2 regions of the Streptomyces sp. NPDC028928 genome follow, and region 1 is predicted to be linked to the other one. Evidence: riboswitches for the same ligand, from Rfam matches in the RefSeq annotation. Region 1 holds a riboswitch; the other holds the start of a gene.

What was found. Region 1 has a riboswitch for ZMP and ZTP ahead of ACZ4U1_RS03890 (bifunctional 5,10-methylenetetrahydrofolate dehydrogenase/5,10-methenyltetrahydrofolate cyclohydrolase). Riboswitches for the same ligand answer to the same signal wherever they lie in the genome.
Region 2: linked by a shared signal. The riboswitch ahead of ACZ4U1_RS22900 (glycine hydroxymethyltransferase) and the one ahead of ACZ4U1_RS03890 (bifunctional 5,10-methylenetetrahydrofolate dehydrogenase/5,10-methenyltetrahydrofolate cyclohydrolase) in region 1 are both predicted to bind ZMP and ZTP.

Annotation. Positions count from the first base shown of each region.
Region 1 covers NZ_JBVHVI010000001.1:853,965-864,922, reverse strand. Annotated here, with positions in the region: gene ACZ4U1_RS03895 (glycosyltransferase) at 1-883, opposite strand, end outside; gene ACZ4U1_RS03890 (bifunctional 5,10-methylenetetrahydrofolate dehydrogenase/5,10-methenyltetrahydrofolate cyclohydrolase) at 1,120-1,968, opposite strand; ZMP/ZTP riboswitch at 1,995-2,075, opposite strand; gene ACZ4U1_RS03885 (nuclear transport factor 2 family protein) at 2,163-2,528, opposite strand; gene ACZ4U1_RS03880 (hypothetical protein) at 2,701-3,003, shown strand; gene ACZ4U1_RS03875 (S-(hydroxymethyl)mycothiol dehydrogenase) at 3,178-4,266, shown strand; gene ACZ4U1_RS03870 (MBL fold metallo-hydrolase) at 4,266-4,895, shown strand; gene ACZ4U1_RS03865 (SDR family oxidoreductase) at 4,990-5,904, shown strand; gene ACZ4U1_RS03860 (SDR family NAD(P)-dependent oxidoreductase) at 5,957-6,754, shown strand; gene ACZ4U1_RS03855 (pyridoxal phosphate-dependent decarboxylase family protein) at 6,758-8,146, opposite strand; gene ACZ4U1_RS03850 (aminotransferase-like domain-containing protein) at 8,223-9,623, shown strand; gene ACZ4U1_RS03845 (L,D-transpeptidase family protein) at 9,814-10,509, shown strand; gene ACZ4U1_RS03840 (hypothetical protein) at 10,603-10,788, shown strand; gene ACZ4U1_RS03835 (S1 family peptidase) at 10,866-10,958, opposite strand, start outside.
Region 2 covers NZ_JBVHVI010000009.1:222,013-232,970, reverse strand. Annotated here, with positions in the region: gene ACZ4U1_RS22910 (2'-5' RNA ligase family protein) at 1-438, opposite strand, end outside; gene trpS (tryptophan--tRNA ligase) at 573-1,586, opposite strand; gene ACZ4U1_RS22900 (glycine hydroxymethyltransferase) at 1,688-3,142, opposite strand; ZMP/ZTP riboswitch at 3,178-3,266, opposite strand; gene rocD (ornithine--oxo-acid transaminase) at 3,369-4,577, shown strand; gene ACZ4U1_RS22890 (nuclear transport factor 2 family protein) at 4,578-5,039, opposite strand; gene ACZ4U1_RS22885 (TetR/AcrR family transcriptional regulator) at 5,133-5,696, shown strand; gene ACZ4U1_RS22880 (glutathionylspermidine synthase family protein) at 5,693-6,877, opposite strand; gene ACZ4U1_RS22875 (hypothetical protein) at 6,891-7,313, opposite strand; gene ACZ4U1_RS22870 (hypothetical protein) at 7,431-8,252, shown strand; gene ACZ4U1_RS22865 (caspase family protein) at 8,287-10,086, opposite strand; gene pdxR (MocR-like pyridoxine biosynthesis transcription factor PdxR) at 10,598-10,958, opposite strand, start outside.

The DNA of each region.
Region 1 (10,958 bases):
GCATGTCGTCCCCGTCGGCCGCGAGCCCGCCCCAGCCGCGCTGGATCACCCCGCGCAGCCCGGCCCGGCGCAGCGCCGCCACCACCCGCGCGCTGACCCGCCCGGCGTCCGGCACGGTGGCGCTGCCCAGCCCGACGAACACCGGCGGCGGCCCGGCGTCGAGGAACTCCCGCAGCGGCCCGCCGAGCCGGGCCTCGGTGTCGTACGGCCACCAGTAACCGCCCACCTCCAGGCCCGTCCGCCAGTCCCCGGGCCGGGGCACCACCAGGGGGCTGAAGCCGTGGTGCACCGGCCAGTGCCGCCGCTCCCGCGCGCGCCGCGCCGCACCGGTCCGCAGCGGGGGCAGGCCGAGCCGCTCGCGCAGGGCCGGGACGGCCCCGGCGAAGACATGCTCCACGGCCAGGCTCACCCCCTGCCCGGCGAGCCGGTTGACCGGCCCGCCCCAGGAGCCGCCGCCGAGCATCGCCGGGGCGAACTCCCGGGTGGTGGCGAGGGGTTGCAGATAGACGCCGAGGCTCGGCAGGCGCAGCCCCTCGGCGATCGCGTGCCCGAGCGGGGCCAGGGAGGCGGACAGCAGCAGGACGTCGCTGTCCCGCGCCGCGTCGAGCAGGTCCTCGGTCAGCCGTCCGACCAGGCGCCGCGCCAGGCCCACCACCCGCAGCAGCTTTCCGGCACCGCTCGTGCTGCGGTGCAGGCCCCGGCCGCGCGGGGACTCCAGCTCCGCCCGCGGATCCAGCGGCAGCGCGCGGAACCGCACCCCCGACCCGGCCACCAGCGGTGCGAAGCGGCCGTGTGTGACCAGGGTGACCTCGTGTCCGGCCAGGGCGAGCCGGTGCCCGAGCCCGGTGTAGGGGGCGGCATCACCCCGGGATCCCGCCGTCATGATGGCAACGCGCACGACGGCCAGTATGCGACTCCCCGGGCACTCCGAACTCATCGACGCGCTCAGAGAGTTGCTGGACCACCGGACGCTCGGTGCCCGCGAGTCCGCGGCCCTGGTCCGGGTGCTCGCGGACGACAGGGGGTTGCGGCCCGCGGGACAGGTGACGGACCGCCTCGGCCGCCCGGGACGGGGTCAGCGCCTGGATGCGCTGACCCCACCGTCCCCTGCGTCCCCGCTCACGCCCCCAGCTGCCGGGCGGCGGCCTCCACGGTCTGCTCCAGCAGCGTGGCGATCGTCATCGGACCGACCCCGCCCGGCACCGGGGTGATCAGCGAGGCCCGCTCCACGGCCGAGTCGAAGTCCACGTCGCCGACGTTGCCCGGGTTGTAGCCCGCGTCGACCACGACCGCGCCCGGCTTGATGTCCTGCCCGCGGATCAGCCGCGGCCGGCCGACCGCGGCCACGACGATGTCCGCCTCGCGGACCGCCGCCGACAGGTCCCGGGTGCGCGAGTGGCAGTACGTCACGGTCGCGTCCCGGGCCAGCAGCAGCATGCCCACCGGCTTGCCGAGGATCGCGCTGCGGCCCACCACCACGGCCCGCTTCCCCGACGGGTCGACGCCGTACTCGTCCAGCAGCCGCACGATGCCGCCCGGCGTGCAGGAGACGAAGCCGGGCAGTCCGAAGCTCATCGTGGCGAACGAGGCGAAGGTGACGCCGTCCACGTCCTTCTCCGGCGCGATCGCCTCGAACGCGGCCCGCTCGTCGACGTGGTCGCCCACCGGGTGCTGCAGCAGGATCCCGTGCACGCCCGGGTCGGCCGACAACTCCCGCAGAGTACCGACGAGTTCGGCGGTCGTGGTGGCCGCGGGCAGCGCCACGTGCCGGGACTCGATGCCGGCCTTGCGGCAGCGGTTCTGCTTCATGCGGACGTACGTCACGGAGGCCGGGTCCTCGCCGACCAGCACGGTCGCGAGACAGGGCGCGCTACCGGTGCGTTCGGTGAGGACGGCGGCCTTCCGCGCCGTCTCCTCGACCATGCGGCGGGCGAGCGCGGTGCCGTCCATCAGACGGGCCTGGGTCATGCTGCACACTCCTGAGCTGGATCGACTCTCCTCGCCCAGGCGCGCGGCAACCACCACGGACCGCTCCCCGGTGGTGCTCCACCTCAGCGCCAGTCACGGCCCGCAGTACAGCGTAACCGAGCCGGTCCGGCCCGCGCCGAGAAGGTCCAGGTCAGCCGTGCGGTGACCTGGACCTTCCGACCTGTGGCCGGGCGCTACTCGTCCCAGGCCTGGATGATGAGCTGATCGGCGATCTTGCCGTCCCGCAGGGTGACCATCGACTCGGCGAGGACCCGGGTGCCGTCCGCGTATTCGCAGGACTCGCTGTAGGCGGCGCGGTCGCCCTGCACGACGCACTGGTCCAGCTTGTGCGTCATGTCGCGGCTGTAGACGTCGTCCAGCAACTCGGCGATCTGGCCCCGGCCGTGCAGAACCGTCGGGTGGCTGGGCTGGTTGTTGCGGTCGACGATGCGGATCTCCGCGTCGTCCGCGTAGAGCGACAGCAGGTTGTTGCCGGTGTTCCCCTCGATGGCCCGGCGCAGTGTCTCGGTGTCGAAACCGGACCCCGTCGTGGTACCCATGGTGACCTCCTTCAGGCGCCCGCGACCCGACCGGGAGCGGGCCGCACGGGTCCCCTCTCCGAGACTCCTCCGGCCCGGCGGCCACGGCAAGCGCAGCCGCCGCGCTCCGCCTCACGGGTGAGCGCGGCCCGCCGCCCGTGTCCGGGCGGGGCCCGCGGCCGTTGCTGAGGACATGATCTCAACACGACGTATCGTCGCCGCCGTCGGTCTGGCCGCCGGGATCGCGGGCCTCGCCGCACCGCAGGCGAGCGCGGCGGACACCGGCACACCGCTCGTCGGGAAGCTCGGCGTGCTGAACACGCTGGACTCGCTCTCCGCCGGTGATCTCCCCGCCCCGCACAAGGACCGCGTCCCGCGGGTCAGCGAACAGCTGGGGGAGCTGAAACACCTCCGCGAGCTGAACCAGCTGAACCAGCTGGAGCAGGTCATCGCCCCCGCGGCGCCCCTGCTCGGCCTGGTCGGCGGCATCCACTGACGAGACTTCCGCAAGATGAGGGCCGTCCCGGCCGGGGCGGCCCTCACCGCTGTGCGCAGCCGGTGCGGGCGTCCCCTGGTGGAAAGATCCACGATCACCCTTGTGGTCCGTCCCGCTACCCATCGGTCGCGCGTAGGGTCGGCGGAGAAGGCAACCGAAGGAAGGGACCAGACGATGGCGCAGGAAGTGCGCGGCGTGATCGCACCGGGCAAGGACGAGCCCGTACGGGTCGAGACGATCGTGGTGCCGGACCCGGGTCCCGGCGAAGCCGTCGTACGCGTCCAGGCCTGCGGGGTCTGTCACACCGATCTGCACTACAAACAGGGCGGAATCTCGGACGACTTCCCCTTCCTGCTCGGTCACGAGGCCGCCGGTGTCGTGGAGTCGGTCGGCGCGGGCGTCACCGACGTCGCCCCCGGTGACTTCGTCATCCTCAACTGGCGTGCGGTGTGCGGGCAGTGCCGGGCCTGTCTGCGCGGCCGGCCCTGGTACTGCTTCGACACGCACAACGCGCGGCAGAAGATGACCCTCGCCGCCACCGGCCAGGAGCTGTCCCCGGCCCTCGGGATCGGCGCCTTCGCCGAGAAGACGCTCGTCGCGGCCGGTCAGTGCACCAAGGTCGACCCGGCCGTCTCCCCGGCGGTCGCGGGCCTCCTCGGCTGCGGGGTGATGGCCGGCATCGGCGCCGCGATCAACACCGGGGGCGTCGGCCGCGGCGACTCGGTCGCCGTCATCGGCTGCGGCGGAGTCGGCGGCGCGGCGATCGCCGGGTCGAACCTGGCCGGCGCGGCGAAGATCATCGCCGTGGACATCGACGACCGCAAGCTGGAGAAGGCCCGCACGCTCGGCGCCACCCACACCGTCAACTCCAAGGAGACCGACCCGGTCGAGGCGATCCGCGAGCTGACCGGCGGCTTCGGCGCCGACGTCGTCATCGAGGCCGTCGGCCGCCCGGAGACGTACCGGCAGGCCTTCTACGCCCGCGACCTCGCCGGTACCGTCGTCCTCGTCGGCGTCCCCACCCCCGAGATGAAGCTCGAACTGCCCCTGCTGGACGTCTTCGGCCGCGGCGGCGCCCTGAAGTCCAGCTGGTACGGCGACTGCCTGCCCACCCGGGACTTCCCCATGCTGATCGACCTCCACCTGCAAGGCCGCCTGCCGCTCGACGCGTTCGTCACCGAGACCGTCCGACTGGACCAGGTGGAGAAGGCGTTCGAGCGGATGCACCACGGCGACGTACTGCGCTCGGTGGTGGTGCTCTGATGGCCGTACGCATCGAACGCCTCGTCACCTCCGGGCAGTTCACCCTCGACGGCGGCACCTGGGACGTCGAGAACAACGTGTGGATCGTCGGCGACGAGCGGGAGGTGATCGTCATCGACGCCGCCCACGACGCCGAGGCCATCGCCCGCGCCGTCGCCGGCCGGCGCCTGACCGCCGTCGTGTGCACCCACGCCCACAACGACCACGTCAACGCCGCACCAAAACTCGCCGACCTCACCGGCGCCACCATCTGGCTGCACCCCGACGACCTGCCGCTGTGGAAGCAGACCCACCCCCACCGCGACCCCGACCGGCACCTCCTCGACGGCCAGGTCATCGAGGCCGCCGGCGCCGACCTCACCGTCCTGCACACCCCCGGCCACGCCCCGGGCGCCGTCTGCCTGTACGACCCCGGACTCGGCACCGTCTTCACGGGCGACACCCTCTTCCAGGGCGGCCCCGGCGCCACCGGACGCTCCTACTCCCACTTCCCGACGATCATCGACTCCATCCGCAACCGCCTCCTCACCCTCCCGCCCGAGACCAAGGTCCTCACCGGGCACGGGGACGGCACCACCATCGGCGCCGAGGCGCCCCATCTGGAGGAGTGGATCGCCCGCGGCCACTGAGCCCCGGAACATCTCGCGAATGCCGACAGAAGATGTCCGGCTTCCCGGCGACAGTGGTGTAGGACAGCACATCGCACCGCACGGGAGGCCGGACATGTCAGGACCGCTGGAAGGCAAGGTTGCGCTGGTCGCCGGGGCGACCCGGGGCGCGGGCCGGGGCATCGCCGTGGAACTCGGCGCGGCCGGCGCCACCGTCTACGTATCCGGCCGCACCACCCGCGCCCACCGCTCCGAGTACGACCGCCCGGAGACCGTCGAGGACACCGCCGACCTCGTCACCGCGGCCGGCGGACAGGGCATCGCCGTACCCGCCGACCACCTCGACCAGTCCGCCGTACGGGACCTGGTGGACCGCATCGCGGACGAGCAGGGCCGCCTCGACGTCCTCGTCAACGACATCTGGGGCGGCGAGAAGCTCTTCGCGTGGGACACCCCCGTGTGGGAGCACGACCTCGACAAGGGGCTCCGGCTGCTCCGCCTCGCGGTCGAGACCCACGCCGTCACCAGCCACTATGCCCTGCCCCTGCTGCTGCGCCGCCCCGGCGGACTGGTCGTGGAGGTCACCGACGGCACCGCGGACTACAACCGCGACACCTACCGCGTGAACTTCTTCTACGACCTCGCCAAGGCGTCCGTCCTGCGCATGGCCTTCGCCCTCGGCCACGAACTGGGCCCGCGCGGCGCGACGGCCGTGGCGCTGACCCCCGGCTGGATGCGCTCGGAGATCATGCTCGAAGCGTACGGCGTCCGCGAGGAGAACTGGCGCGACGCCCTGGCACGCGCGCCCCACTTCGCCATCTCCGAGACCCCGCGCTTCACCGGCCGGGCCGTCGCCGCCCTGGCCGCCGACCCCGAGGTGTCCCGGTTCAACGGCCAGTCCCTCTCCAGCGGCGGGCTGGCGCAGGTGTACGGCTTCACCGACCTCGACGGCAGCCGGCCGGACGCCTGGCGGTACCTGGTCGAGGTGCAGGACGCGGGCAAGCCGGCGGACGTCACCGGCTACCGGTGAAACCCGGCGCCGCCCCGGTGAAAGCGGGCCCGGGGAGCCGTACCGTCGGCCCATGACTGATCCGACGCGCTTCGCAGGACACGGAGTTCTCGTCACGGGCGGCGGCCGAGGCATCGGCGCGGCCGTCGCCCGGCGCATCGCCGAGGAGGGCGGCCGGGTGCTGGTGACCGACCGGGACCTGCCCGAGGCCGAGCGGACCGCCGCCGCGCTGCGCGGGGAGGGCCGCACCGCCGAGGCGTTCGCCTGCGACGTGGCCGACCGCGCCGCCGTCGAGGCGGCCGTCGACCGCGCCGTCACCGCGTTCGGCTCGCTCGACGTGCTGGTCAACTGCGCCGCCCACTGCACCCCGGACGTCCCGCGCTACGAGGAGGACCCCGACGAATCCTGGGCGCTCGACCTCGACATCACCCTCACCGGCGCGCACCGCTGCTGCCGCGCCGCGCTGCCCCACCTCGCCGCCTCCGGCCGCGGGGCGATCGTGAGCATCGGCTCCGTCAACGGCCTGCAGGACTTCGGCAACCACGCCTACAGCGCCGCCAAGGCCGGCCTCGCCTCCCTCACCCGGACCCTCGCCGGGCACGCGGCGGCCCGGGGTGTCCGGGTCAACCTCGTGGTGCCGGGCACGGTCCGCACCTCCGCCTGGGAAGGGCGCGAGGACGATCTCGACGCCGTCCGCGCCCTGTACCCGCTCGGCCGCGTCGGCGAACCGGAGGACATCGCCGCCGCGGTCGCCTTCCTCGCCTCCCGCGACGCCGCCTGGATCACCGGGACCACCCTCGTGGTCGACGGCGGCCTCACCGCCGTCAACACCGGCTTCCGCACGGCCGTACGACGCTCGCGGCAGACCTGAACCTCAGCCCGAGGCCGCCGCCAGCACCCGCAGCACCCGGTCGGTGTCGGCCTCGGTGGTGCGCCAGTTGCTGAACGCCGCGCGCAGCCCGGGCACCCCGCCGTACACCGTCGGGGTCACATACGCCTGCCCGGACGCGGCGACCGCCCCGGCCAGCTCCGCCACCCGCTCCTGCGAGGGGTCCGCGGCGAGTGTGAAGCAGACCACGTTGAGCCGGACCGGGGCCAGCAGGCGCAGGTCCGGCAGCGCGTCGATGCCCGCGCCGAGCCGGCGGGCCAGGGCCACGTTCCGCTCCACGATCTCCCGGTGCCCGGCCCGCCCGTACGCCACCAGCGAGAACCAGGCCGGCAGGGCCCGCAGCCGGCGCGAGTTCTCCGGAGTCAGGTGCAGGAACTCCGGCTCGCCCCCGGGCAGGCCCAGATACGGCGAGGCGTTGTGGAACACCGCCACCTGCAGATCGCGCCGGCGGGTGAACTGGACGGCCGCGTCATAGGGCACGTTGAGCCACTTGTGCAGGTCCACGCAGACCGAGTCGGCCGCGTCCAGTCCGTCGACCAGAGCGGCGTGCTCCGGGGAGAGCGCCGCGAAGGCACCAAACGCCGCGTCCACGTGCAGCCAGAAGTCGTACCGCTCCTTCAGCGCGGCGATCGCCCGCAGATCGTCGAAGTCGACGGTGTTCACGGTGCCCGCGTTCGCGACCACGATCACCGGCCGGCCCGCCCGTTCGGCCAGGGCCGCCTCCAGCGCGGTCACGTCGACGGCCTCCCGGTCGCCGGGCAGCAGCGGCACCTGCCGCAGCCGGTCCCGGCCCAGGCCCAGCACCGACATCGCCTTCGCGATGCTGGAGTGCGGGCTGCCCGAGAGCACGTCGAGCGGGCCCAGCGCGGCGGCGCCCGCCCGGGAGACGTCCACGCCCAGCCGCTCACCGGCCCACTCCCGGCCGATCGCCAGACCGACCGTGTTCGACATGGTCGCGCCCGTCACGAACGCCCCGCTGTGCGCCTCGCCCAGCCCGAACAGCTCCCGCAGCCACGCCACCGTCTCCCGCTCCAGCTCCTGCGCCCAGGACCCGCCCGCCCCGGACAGGTTCTGGTCGAACGCGGACGTCAGCCAGTCCCCGGCGACGGCCGCGGGCGTCGCGCCGCCGGTGACGAAGCCGAGGTACCGCGGGCCGGCGGAGCCGGAGAAGCCGGGCGCCCACCGCTCGGCGAACCGGTCGAGCGCGCCGTCACCGCCCGCACCCCCCTCGGGAAGAGGGTCCCGCCCGGGCACCGGCCCGGGCGCGGTGACCGGCCGCTCGGCCAGGCCCGTCACCTCCCGGGCGGCGAGATCACGGGCGGCCTGCAGCAGTGCGGGGAGCCGGGAGAGATCACCGGCGAGCGTTCGGTGCATGCGCCGCAGCGTAGACCGGAGCGGCCGCCGGACACCTGGTCCACTTCACCACCACTGGATCAGTGAAACTGGACCGGTGGACACAGGATTCGTCGCCGCGCTCGGCGACTGGCGCACCCGCCCCGGCCCCCTCGCCCGCACCCTCGCCGCCGCGGTACGCGACGCCGTGATCGACGGCCGGCTCCCGGCCGGCACCCGGCTGCCCTCGGAACGGGAACTGGCCCGCACCCTGCGCCTGAGCCGCGGCACGGTGGTCGCCGCGCTCGGCCTGCTCCGCGCCGAGGGCTGGCTGCACACCCGGCACGGCAGCGGCAGCGCCGTACGCCTGCCCGCCCGCCTCACCGAGCGCACCACCCCCTGGTCCCTCGACCGGGGCGGCGCCCCCGACGCCGGCCTGGACCTCACCCTCGCGGTGACCGCCGCACCCCACCAGGCCTACCGCGCCGCCCTCGCCCGCGCCGCCGAACTCAGCGCACCCCTGCTCCTGGACTCCGGAGTCGCCACCGCCGGCCTGCCCCGGCTCCGCGAGCTGATCGCGGACCGCTACACCCGCGCCGGCCTGGCCACCCGGCCCGAGCAGATCCTGGTCACCTCCGGCGCCCAGGCCGCCCTCATCCTGCTCCTGGACCAGCTGCACACCGACCGCAGGGCACCCGTGGTGGTGGAGAACCCCGCCTACCCCGGCGCCCTCGCGGTGCTGCGCGCCCGCCGGGCCCGCCTGCTCCCGGTCCCGGTCTCGGCCCGGGACGGCTGGGACACCGAACAGCTCACCGCCGCCGTACGCCGGCACCGCCCCCGGCTCGCCTACCTGGTCCCCGACTTCCACAACCCCACCGGCGCCCACATGTCCGCGCCCGCCCGCCGGACCCTGGCCGCGCTCGCCGACCGCCATCAGCTCACCGTCGTCGCCGACGAGACCATGCGCGACCTGGACCTGCGCACACCGCCCGGCACCGAACCGCATCTCGCCGGGGCCCGGGTGATCCAGACCGGCTCCGTGAGCAAGACCCTGTGGAGCGGTCTCCGGGTCGGCTGGATACGCGGCACCGGGGACCTCGTACGACAGATGCTGCGCAACCCGCTCCAGGCCCAGCTCTCCCCGCCGCCCCTGGAGCAGCTCATCGCCGCCGAACTCCTCGGCGCACCGCTCCCCGCGCTGCTCGCCGACCGGCGCGCCCGGCTGCGGGCCCAGCGCGACCACCTCGCCGCGCTGCTCGCCGGCACCGGATGGACGTACACCGTCCCGGCGGGCGGGCTGACCCTCTGGCCGCACCTGGGCGAGAGCGGCCCGCACGCCGCCGACCTCGCGGCCCGCGCCGCCGCACGCGGCCTCGCGCTCACCCCGGGGCCCCACTTCTCCGCCGACGGCACCACCCTGACCCGCCACCTCCGCCTGCCGTTCACCGCGACACCGGACACCCTGACCCGGGCGGTCGCCCTCCTGCGGGAATGCGCCACGGCCCGAGTGCCGGCCTGAGCGCCGTCCTGAGTGCCGTTCTGTGTGCCGTACGGCCTGAAGTTCACCGTTTCGTCACAGCCTGACCGGAACCACAACCCTGCCCCGCCCGGCCGGGTCTAGTAGTCCGAGACCGCGGGAATCGCGCTGGAGAGCGGCGGGGAGGCCCGGGCGAACGAACCGGCACAAGGGGCAAGGGGAAGAGGCTGTCATGGGGGCAATACGCAGACGAGGCGTGGTCGCGCTGGGCGTCACGGGACTGGTGGCGCCGCTCGCGCTCGCGCTGACCGCGGCACCGGCGCAGGCCGCGAGCTGCACCACACGGACGGGGCCGTACCAGAAGCAGGTGGAGAAGTTCCTGGGCCGGCCGGTCGACGGCAGGCAGTCCGCCGCCGACTGCCAGGCCGTCCAGGCCTTCCAGACCAAGCACGGCATCACGCCCAGCATCGGCTACGCCGGCCCCGTCACCTGGGGTGTGATGGATCTCATGAACAAGCAGAAGGCCGTCGGGACCAAGCCGAACAAGGACGGCAAGTGCCCGGTGAACAAGGGCCGGATCGCCTGCGTGAACCTCACGCTCCAGCTCAGCTGGATCCAGGACGGCAGCCGGCTCGTCTACGGCCCGGTGCCGGTGCGCACCGGACGCGACGGCTACGAGACCCGCACCGGCCTGAAGAAGATCTACTGGCGGGACATCGACCACCGCTCGACCATCTACGACGTGCCGATGCCCTACAGCCAGTTCTTCGACGGCGGCCAGGCCTTCCACTCGGTGGGCCTGAGCATGTGGAACCCGCCGGGTTCGCACGGCTGCGTCAACATGACCACCAAGGACGCCAAGAAGTACTGGTCCCTGCTGAGGAACGGCGACGACGTCTTCGTGTACGGCCGCAAGCCGGGCACCTGAGCCCGCGGTTGACACAGTGACGTGATGAGCAACACGGTCTGGAATGTCCGTATTGCGGATGCTTGCTCACAGCGTCTTCACCCCGGTCGGCATATGCTTCACAGCATGTCCACCACTGTTGAAGCCGTCTCCGAGCGATCGGCCGCGGAGGTCAACGAGGAGATCCGGGCCCTGTGGCGCCGGTCGGGCGGGACACTGACCACCGAGCAGCGCGCGGAGTACCAGCGCCTCGTGATGGAGTGGGCCGCCGCGGCTCCGCAGCCGCACCGGGCAGTCTGACCGACCCCGCGCACGCCGCACACAAGGGGCACCCGTGAGCGTACGGGTGCCCCTCTCGCCGTAACCCCCTCGTACCGTCAGCCCCACGTCGCCGAGTAGTGCCGCTGATACGCCTTGCGGTCCTGCTCGGCCCGGATGTACCGGGTCGCCACCAGCGCGATCAGACTGCC
Region 2 (10,958 bases), on a different contig from region 1:
GGCCTCGAAGTCGGCCAGCTCCTCGAAGGCCCGGTCCATGGCCGCGTCCTCGATGCCGTGCGCGACGGTGACGTGCGGGTGGTACGGGAACTGCAACTCGCGCGGCACCGGCCCGGAGGTGTCCCGGATCCGCTGCTGGAGCCAGGCGCAGGCCTCGTCGCCCTGGACGACCCGCACGTAGACCACCGGCGACAGGGGCCGGAAGGTGCCGGTGCCGGACAGCCGCATCGGGAACGGCCGGCCCGCCGCGGCGACCTCGGAGAGGTGCGCGTCGACGGCCGGCAGGTCGGCCTCGTCCACCTCGGTCGGCGGCAGCAGCGTGACGTGGGTGGGGATGCCGTGAGCCGCGGCGTCGCCGAAGCCCGCGCGCCGCTCCTGGAGCAGGCTGCCGTGAGGCTCCGGGACCGCGATCGACACGCCGATCGTTACGGTCCCCACGTCGTCTCCTGTCGTCGTGTCTGTTTTCTGCTCAGCCGTCGGCTATGACTGTACGGCTCTGAGTGTCCTGTGGGCAGGCGCAGCGGAAGTGATGTGCAGCGCTCTGCCCGCGCGGGCCCGTGCGGTCGTACGCCTCAGTGCTTGGCCGGGAGGAAGCCCACGCGGTCGTACGCCTGCGCGAGGGTCTCGGCGGCGACGGCGCGCGCCTTCTCCGCGCCCTTGGCGAGGATCGCGTCGAGGGTCTCGGAGTCGTCCAGGTACTGCTGGGTGCGCTCCCGGAACGGCGTCACGAACTCGACCATGACCTCGGCGAGGTCGGTCTTGAGCGCGCCGTACATCTTGCCCTCGTACTCCTGCTCCAGTTCGGCGACGGTCTTGCCGGTGAGGGTGGAGTAGATGGTGAGGAGGTTGGAGACGCCCGGCTTGTTCTCGGCGTCGTAGCGGATCACCGTGTCCGTGTCGGTGACCGCGCTCTTGACCTTCTTCGCCGTGGTCTTCGGCTCGTCCAGGAGGTTGATGAGGCCCTTCGGCGTGGACGCCGACTTGCTCATCTTGACCGTGGGGTCCTGGAGGTCGTAGATCTTCGCCGTCTCCTTGAGGATGTACGGCTTCGGGATCGTGAAGGTGTCGCCGAAGCGGCCGTTGAAGCGCTCGGCGAGGTCGCGGGTCAGCTCGATGTGCTGGCGCTGGTCCTCGCCGACCGGCACCTCGTGGGCCTGGTACAGCAGGATGTCGGCGACCTGGAGGATCGGGTAGGTGAACAGGCCGACGGAGGCCCGGTCGGCGCCCTGCTTGGCGGACTTGTCCTTGAACTGGGTCATGCGGCTGGCCTCGCCGAAGCCGGTGAGGCAGTTCATGACCCACGCCAGCTGGGCGTGCTCGGGGACGTGGCTCTGCACGAAGAGGGTGCAGCGGTCCGGGTCCAGGCCGGCGGCCAGCAGCTGTGCGGCGGCGAGGCGGGTGTTGGCCCGCAGCTCCTCCGGGTCCTGCGGGACCGTGATCGCGTGCAGGTCGACCACCATGTAGAAGGCGTCGTGGGACTCCTGCAGGGCCACCCACTGGCGGACGGCGCCGAGGTAGTTGCCGAGGTGGAACGAGCCGGCGGTGGGCTGGATGCCGGAGAGCACGCGGGGTCGGTCAGTCGCCATGTTTTTTATTGTCTCAGAGAGCTCGGGGGGTTCTGTGCGTGGGGAACTGCGCGTAGTCGGTGGTTGCTCGCGCAGTTCCCCGCGCCCCTTTCAGGGGCGTGTCAGCCGAGGTCGACTTCCGGGTAGAGGGGGAAGCCCGCGACCAGGTCAGTCGCTCGCTGGGAGATCTCCTGGGCGACCTTCTCGTCCAGGACGTGGGCGGCCTTGGACGGGGCGCCCGACTTGGTGGTGCCCGGCTCCGTCGTCGTCAGGACGCGGTCGATCAGGGACGCCACCTCGTCCATCTCCGCCGTGCCGAGGCCGCGGGTGGTGAGGGCCGGGGTGCCGACGCGGATGCCGGAGGTGTACCAGGCGCCGTTCGGGTCGGCCGGGATGGCGTTGCGGTTGGTGACGATGCCCGAGTCGAGCAGGGCCGACTCGGCCTGGCGGCCGGTGAGGCCGTAGGAGGTGGCGACGTCGATCAGGCAGAGGTGGTTGTCGGTGCCGCCGGTGACCAGGGTGGCGCCGCGGCGCATCAGGCCCTCCGCCAGCGCGCGGGAGTTGTCGACGATGCGCTGGGCGTAGTCCTGGAAGGAGGGCCGGCGGGCCTCGGCGAGGGCGACGGCCTTGGCGGCCATGACGTGCGGGAGCGGGCCGCCGAGGACCATCGGGCAGCCGCGGTCGACCTGGTCCTTGAGGGAGTCGTCGCACAGGACCATGCCGCCGCGCGGGCCGCGCAGGGACTTGTGGGTGGTCGTGGTGACGATCTGGGCGTGCGGGACCGGGTCGAAGTCGCCGGTGAGGACCTTGCCCGCGACCAGGCCGGCGAAGTGCGCCATGTCGACCATGAGGGTGGCGCCGACCTCGTCGGCGATCTCGCGCATGATCCGGAAGTTCACCAGACGGGGGTACGCGGAGTAGCCGGCGACGATGATCAGCGGCTTGAACTCGCGGGCCTGGGCGCGCAGGGCCCCGTAGTCGACCAGGCCGGTGGCGGGGTCGGTGCCGTAGGAGCGCTGGTCGAACATCTTGCCGGAGATGTTGGGGCGGAAGCCGTGGGTGAGGTGGCCGCCGGCGTCCAGGGACATGCCGAGCATGCGCTGGTTGCCGAAGGCCTGGCGCAGCTCGGCCCAGTCGGCGTCGGTCAGGTCGTTGATCTGGCGGGCGCCGGCCTTCTCCAGGAAGGGCGCCTCGACACGGTCGGCCAGGACGGCCCAGAAGGCGACGAGGTTGGCGTCGATGCCGGAGTGCGGCTGGACGTAGGCGTGGCGGGCACCGAAGAGTTCGCGGGCGTGCTCGGCGGCGAGGGCCTCGACGGTGTCGACGTTGCGGCAGCCGGCGTAGAAGCGGCGGCCGATGGTGCCCTCGGCGTACTTGTCGCTGAACCAGTTGCCCATCGCGAGCAGCGTCGCCGGGGAGGCGTAGTTCTCGGACGCGATCAGCTTGAGCATGTCGCGCTGGTCGGCGACCTCCTGACCGATGGCGTCGGCGACGCGGGGCTCGACGGCGCGGATGACGTCGAGGGCGGCCCGGAAGGCCGTGGACTCGGTGGAGAGGGGGGCGGAATTCTCGGGCATCGGGGGGACCTCCGGACGGTGTGCGTACAGCGTTCACGTTCGGCCCAGGCGCACGGCACTCTTCCCGCTCGGGCCGCTCCCTGATGGTCCGTCCCATCCCAGCGCGCCAGTCACGGCCCGCTCGTCAGATTACCGGGCGCGCCGGACGGCGCAGGTCCCGCGTCCACCATGCGAGCGAGGATATGAAGGGGTTCACCGTCGTTTCCGGTCGTACTCGGGAGAGGCCGTGACCGCTGCAGAAGACCTCATCGCCGCCGCCGACGCGCACTGCGCGCCCACCTACGACCCGCTTCCGGTGGTGATCGCCACGGGTGAGGGGGCGTGGCTGACGGACGTGGCGGGACGGCGGTACCTGGACATGCTGGCCGGTTACTCCGCGCTGAACTTCGGACACGGCAACCGGCGGCTGGCCGAGGCGGCCCGGCGCCAGCTGGACCGGGTCACGCTGACCTCCCGCGCCTTCTACCACGACCGGTTCGCCGCGTTCTGCACCGAGCTGGCCCAGCTGTGCGGGATGGAGATGGTGCTGCCCATGAACACGGGCGCGGAGGCGGTGGAGAGCGCGGTGAAGACGGCCCGGAAGTGGGGGTACCGGGTGAAGGGGGTGCCCGCGGAGATGGCGAAGGTCGTCGTGGCGACCGGCAACTTCCACGGCCGTACGACCACGGTGATCAGCTTCTCGACGGATCCGGAGGCGCGGGCGGACTTCGGTCCGTACACGCCGGGCTTCGAGATCGTGCCGTACGGCGATCTGACGGCGATGCGGTCGGCGCTGACGGAGAACACGGTGGCGGTGCTGCTGGAGCCGATCCAGGGCGAGTCCGGGGTGATCGTGCCGCCCGCCGGTTATCTGGCCGGGGTGCGCGAGCTGACCCGCGAGCGGAACGTCCTCTTCATCGCCGACGAGATCCAGTCGGGGCTGGGCCGCACCGGGCGGACCTTCGCGTGCGAGCACGAGGGGGTCGTACCGGACGTGTACGTGCTGGGCAAGGCGCTGGGCGGCGGGATCGTGCCGGTGTCGGCGGTGGTGTCGAGCGCGGCGGTGCTCGGCGTGTTCCGGCCGGGTGAGCACGGCTCGACGTTCGGCGGGAATCCGCTGGCCTGCGCGGTGGCGCTGGAGGTGATCGCGATGCTGCGGACCGGGGAGTACCAGGAGCGGGCGGCGCGGCTGGGCGAACGGCTGCACGGGGTGCTGGGCGAGCTGCCGGGTACGGGCCGGGTGACGGCGGTACGGGGGCGCGGGCTGTGGGCCGGGGTGGACGTCTCCCGGGCGGTCGGCACCGGGCGGGAGGTCTCCGAGCGGCTGCTGGCCCGCGGGGTCCTGGTCAAGGACACCCACGGGCCGACGATCCGGATCGCGCCGCCGCTGGTGATCGCCGAGGAGGACCTGGACTGGGGGCTGGAGCAGCTGCGGGCGGTGCTGTCCGGGGCATGATCAGCGGAGCGGGATGTCGGTGCCGTGCTGGTCCGCGGGCCGGGGTCCGAAGATGCGCCGGTCGCTCTCGTCGATGGCGACGTCGTTGATGCTCGCCTCCCGGCGGCGCATCAGGCCGTGCTCGTCGAACTCCCACAGTTCGTTGCCGTAGGAGCGCCACCACTGGCCGTCGGTGTCACGGCACTCGTACTGGAAGCGGACGGCGATGCGGTGGTCGTGGAAGCTCCAGAGGCTCTTGCGCAGCGCGTAGTCCCGTTCGCGCTGCCACTTCTCGGTCAGGAAGGCGACGATCTCGTCCCGGCCGGTGACGAACCGGTCCCTGTTCCGCCAGACGGAGTCCGGGGTGTAGGCGAGGGCCACCCGGTGGGGGTCGCGGGTGTTCCAGGCGTCCTCGGCGGCCTGCACCTTCCGGCGGGCGGTTTCCAGGGTGAAGGGCGGGTGGGGCGGGTGGTCTTCGGGCACGGCGGCCTCCTCGGGCCTCAGGTCGAGAACGAGCGTTCTCGACGCGGTGCGCCTAAAATAGAGAACGCACGTTCTCGACGTCAAGGAGCCCGGATGCCCGCCCCCCTCACCGAGGAACAGACCCGCCTGGACCGCGAGACCCTCCTCGACGCCGCGGAGGCCCTCTTCTACGCGCACGGCATCCAGGCGGTCGGGATGGACCGGGTCCGCGAGGCGTCCGGCCTGCCCCTGAAGCGGATCTACCGGCTCTTCGCCACCAAGGAGGACCTCGTGGTCGCCATGCTCCGGCGACGCGACCGGCGCTGGCGCGCGAGCCTGGCCGCGCACGTGGAGAACGTCCCGGACCCCCGCGGGCGGGTGCTGGCGGTCTTCGACTGGCTCGCCGAGTGGTTCGCCGAGCCCGGCTTCCGCGGCTGCGCCTGGATCAACGTCCACGGTGAGCTGGGCGAGTCGTCCGAGCCCGTCCTGGCCGAGGTCCGGTCCCACAAGCAGGCCTTCCACGACCAGTTGGCGACCTGGGTCCGTGCCACGGGCGTGCCGGTGGCGGAGCCGGTGTACCTGCTCACGGAGGGAGCCATCGTCACGGCGGGCATCACCGGGGATCCGGCCGTGGCGGGGCAGGCTCGGGCGGCGGTGGAGAGGCTGCTCGGCGGCTAGAGGATCACATGGGGCAGGAAGCGGGCGTACTCGTCGGTGATCAGGCCTGTGGATTCGCGGATGCCGAGGCCCGCCGGTTCGTCCTGGACGACCCAGGCGCCGAGGACCACGTGGTTGCCGTCGAAGGTGGGGAGGGGGGCCAACTGCTGGTAGCAGCAGGGCTCGTCACGCGGGACGACGGGTGTGCCCGGGGGGTGGACGGTGACGCCCTCGCCCTCTCGGCCGAGGAGGGGCTTGGCAACGTAGCCGGTGGTGCCGGCCAGCTCGCGGGGGCCGTCCAGGTAGGCGGGGAGGAGGTTGGGGTGGTCCGGGTACAGCTCCCAGAGGATGGGCAGCAGGGCCTTGTTGCTCAGGAGCATCTTCCAGGCCGGTTCGATCCACAGGGTGCTGCCGGTGCCACCGCCGTTGTCCAGGGTGTCCAGGACGTGCCCGCCGAAGGCGTCGGTGGTGAGCCACTCCCACGGGTAGAGCTTGAAGATGCCCCGGATGAACCGGAGTCGGTTGTCCACGAAGCGGCCGGAGAGGGTGTCCCAGCCGATCTCCTCCATGGCCAGCCAGTCGGTGGTCAGGCCGGCCTGCTCGGCCGTCTCCTTGAGGTAGGCCACCGTCATCAGGTCCTCGCCGAGTTCGTCGGCGGCGGAGTGCGCGAAGTGCAGCGGGCTGCCGGGCGGGAGGAGCGCGGACTGGGCGCGCCAGGCTTCCACCAGGCGTACGTGCAGGGAGTTCCACTGGTCCGCGCCGGGGAAACGATCCTCCATCCAGAACCACTGCGGGGAGGCGGCCTCGACCAGGGAGGTGGGGGTGTCCGCGTTGTACTCCAGCAGCTTCGCCGGTCCCGTCCCGTCGTAGCGCAGGTCGAAACGGCCGTAGACGGACGGGAGTTCGGCGCGGCGGTGCCAGGCCTCGGTGACCGCCGCGGCCACCCGCGGGTCGGTGATGCCGAGGTCGGCGAGCCGGTCCTCGGCCACGATGTGTCCGGCCGCCGCGAGGCACATGCGGTGCAGTTCCTCGACGGTCTCCTCCAGCGCCTCGACCTCCTCCAGAGAGAAGACGTAGTAGGCGCTCTCGTCCCAGTAGGGGCGCAGCGAGCCGTCGGGGTGGCGGGTGAGCGGGTAGATCAGGCCCTGGGCCTCGACGGTCTGCTGCCAGCCGGGGCGGGGCGTGAGGGTACGGCGTTCCATGGGTGTGTTCCGGTCAGCCGCCGGAGCTGCCCTTGCCGCCGCCGAAGCCACCGCGGTGGACTCCGCCGCTCCCGCTGTGGTGGTCGTCGTCATCGTCGTACGAGCCGCTGCCCGAGCCCCCGCCCGGCTTGGTGAAGGAGCCGCCGTCGACCCAGCCGTCCTCCTCCTCGCCGTCGTAGTACCAGGCGGCGTCGACCTTCTTCTTGAGGCTCTTCTTCTTGCCCGCCGTCTTGCCCGTCGTCTTCAGGGAACCGCTCGTCGTCGTCTTGCAGTCCTTGTCCGAGACGACCTTGTAGCCCTTGGCGAGGTTGTAGCTGTCCCGGTCGACGCAGCGCTCGTCCGGTTCGGACGAGCAGGCGGTCAGCGCGGCGGCCAGCAGGCCCATGCCGCCGAGGACCACCGTGCCGGACCGCCGTGGCCGACGTGTGCGCTCCATGGTTCTTCCCCCCGTCAGATGTCGTGTTCCGGCCGTCAGCCTAGAGATCGGTGTGAGTGCCCTCGGCAGGGGGTCCGGTCCCGGCCACTCCCCTAGAGTCGCTTCGTGCTCTTTGGAATGGTGTGTGCTCTTGGTGCCGCGGTCTGCTTCGGTACGGCGACGGTGTTGCAGGCGGTGGCGGCGCGGACGGCGGCCACCGGGAGCGGTGGGGGCGGGGACGCGGCGCTGCTGCTGCGGGCGCTGCGGCAGTGGCGGTACCTCGCCGGGCTCGGACTGGACGGGCTGGGCTTCCTCCTCCAGGTCGCGGCCCTGCGGTCGGTGCCGATCTACGCGGTGGGCGCGGCCCTTGCCGCGAGCCTCGCGGTGACGGCGGTGGTGGCGGCGCGGCTGCTGCGGGTCCGGCTGAGCGGGCCGGAGTGGGCCGCCGTGGGGGTGGTGTGCGCGGGACTCGCCCTGCTGGGGCTGGCCTCGGGCACCGAGGGCGACCGGGGCGGTCCTGAGTGGCTGCGGTACGCGATGGTGGCGGCCGCGGTGGCCGTGCTGCTGCTCGGCGGGGTCGGCGGGCGCCTGTCCGGCCGGGGGCGGGCGCTGCTGCTGGGGCTCGGCGCCGGGTGCGGATTCGGGGTGGTGGAGGTGACGGTACGGCTGGTCGACTCCCTGCGGCCGGCGGATCTGCTGGCCAACCCGGCGACGTACGCGCTGCTGCTCGGCGGCGCGGCCGCGTTCCTGCTGCTCACCTCGGCCCTTCAGCGGGGGTCGGTGACGACCGCCACGGCCGGGGTGGTCCTCGGTGAGACGGTCGGGCCGGCCGCGGTGGGGGTCATCTGGCTCGGGGACCGCACGAGGGACGGGCTGGCGTGGGTCGCGGCGCTCGGGTTCGCCGTGGCGGTGGTGGGGGCGTTGGCGCTGGCCCGCTTCGGGGAGGCGCCGGCGGAGTAGCGTTCCGTGTGAGACCTCCCGGCTGCCGAAGCAGTCACCAGTTGGGGCCGGCCAGGAGGTAGGCGATGCCCATGAGGACGGCAAGGATCAACGCCGGTACTGCCAGACCCTTCTCGATCGCGGTGAGAGTGTGCGTACCGCTCGCCGCCTGCCTTGAGTAGCGCTCCCTCCGCGCCTCCAGGTCGTGCCGGGCGAGCGCGCCGACGACCAACGCCACCGCGGCGGTGATCAGGGACACGGTGAGCGGGGTGAGCGCTCCGTGCTCGTGGATGTTGTCCTCGACGTTGCCGTATATCCCTTCCGCGCTGCGTTCCGCGACTGCCGCCACCGCCGCCTGGACGGCCAGAACGAAGGTGACGGCCGCGGTGCCGGCGAGGGCGAGCGCGGCACCGGCGAGGGCAGGCGCCCGGTGGCTCCTGGTCCTGGGCGGGCTCAGGGTCGTCTGCCGGCCTTGACGCGAGGAGTCGATGATCGTGATGTCCTGCTCGTGCGAGGACCGCTCGGGCTGCTGCTGCCGGGAGGCGGGGTCGCGCGAGGTCCGGGAGCCGGAATCCGACGAGGACGTGGAATCGTCCGCCGGGACCACCACCGCCTCGACGTGGATCATCTCCTCGTGCGCCACGCCCCTCAGCACGATGTCACCGGACAGGTGGCCCTCGGCGGTCGCGTCGACGCGGACCTTCAGACCGTTCTCGGTCGGATCCACCCGCAGCCATGGCTGCATGGCCTGGGCCACGCAGTGCCGGGCCAGCGGCGGACCGTTCATGGTCACGGACTTCGCCTGCGGGGTGGACCCCTTCGGCACATGCCCGAAGTCCAGGCGGTCCGCGGACGGCGTCAGACGGATGTCGCGCAGAGCGCGGCACGCCTCGTCGGCGATCTGCCGGATGTCGTTGCGCGCGACCTCCTCCAGGGTCTGCCGCGCCCCCTCCGCGATGGGCAGGGACTCGTCGTGCAGACGGTTGCGCAGTTCCAGCACCGCGCCCAGGCGGGTGAGGACGTTGTCGCTGTTCAGGGCCGCCTGCAGGGCGAGCGGCGAGGGAACGGCGACGATCTTTATATAGCCGCGTCGGCTGTGTGCCAGATGCAACTCCCCCTGCATCTCCACCGTCTTGCTCGGGGTCTGGTGCGGATTCTGCTCCTGTACGTGGTCGTAGACGTAGTCGTACAGATCGTCGAGGGAGATCTCGCCGTCCCCGTCGAGGTCGGCCTCACCGGTCCCCAGGCCCTGCACGACCGCGTGCGTGAAGACGGAGGGCCGTGGAGCGGAGTTCTCGGTGAGTTCATCGTCCTCGAAGGCGTACTCCATCGAGTTCGACGCCGTGATGACGGCCCAGCCCCGCCCACCGGCCGGCTTGTCCTTCCGGAAGGAGTCGAGGACGTTGACCTCCCCGGAAGCGCGCACGGCGGACGAGCCACGGGAGAAGGCGCCGCCGTAGCAGCAGTCGAGGAACAGGACGGTGCGTCCGGCCCGGGTGCGGGACATGCACGCGCGGACGAACTGGGCGGGGATGGCCGTGGCGTCCAACAGCCGTGGCTCGGTGTCGCTGGCGGCGAAGTACAGCTCACCGGACTCGCTCTTGAGGCCGTGACAGGAGAAGTGCAGCAGGAGGGTGTCGTCGCGGCGCCGGTCGTTGAAGAATCCCTGGATGCGTCTACGCATGAGGTCGGCCGACGCGTTGCGCACGACCTGCACCTCGAAGTCGCCGATCTGCGGGTCGTGCAGCACCTCGGCGAGGGCCGCGGCGTCCTGGGCAGGCGCCCTGAGCTTCGTCAGTCCCTGGTCGGTGTAATGGTCGTTGGCGATGATCAGCGCGTGTCGGGCATCCGTCATGGCCGGTCCCCAGCCGTGGAATGGCGTTGGCTGAAGATCTTGAGCGCCTCCGCGACCTGTTCGTCGGTCGCCTCGGACATCTCCAGGATGTCGTCACCCATCTGCAGGCGGAAGACGGCCGCGTGTCATGGCACCGGCCCAGCCATGACCGGACCACGCTCACCACCTGGTCCAGGGCTGCCACCGAGCTGCCCAGGCCCACCAGCAGGGTGCCGATCTCACCGACATCCACGGCTCGTGCTCCGGGCGGGAGCTGCCCGGAGGGCATCGCCGTGACGTCGTCCACGTCGAGAGCGAGCAGTTCTTCGCGCAGATAGCCGGTCAGCTCCGCCACACGTTCGGCTTCCGCCCCCTCCTCGGACAGGAAGATCAGCAAGTGCTTGTCCACCGGCTCAGCCCCCTCGGTCGTGCGCTCAGGGGCGGCGCAGAGCGGACGATCCATGGCTCCACGTCCGCTTTCCCAGTCTCCGTCCGCAGCTGTGCACCGGCAAATCAGCCCAGGGTGAGGCCGCTACGGCAGCACCCGGCACAACGCCTCCAGCGCCGCCGACCATGCGCTGTCCGGTGGGGTGCCGTAGCCGACGACCAAGGCGTCCAGGGGGTCGGTGACGGCCTGCGGGTGGCGGTGGAAGGAGAGGCCGTGGAGGGCCAGGCCCTGCCAGGCCGCCGCCTGGACCACCGACTCCTCCGTGCCGGGCGGGAGACGGAGGACCGCGTGCAGGCCGGCGGCGATGCCGGTGACCCGGACGTCCGGTGCGCGCTCGGTCACCGCGGTGGTGAGGGCGTCGCGGCGGTGGCGGTAGCGGAGGCGGGAGGAGCGGACGTGGCGGTCGTACGCGCCGGAGGTGAGGAACTCCGCGAGAGTGAGCTGT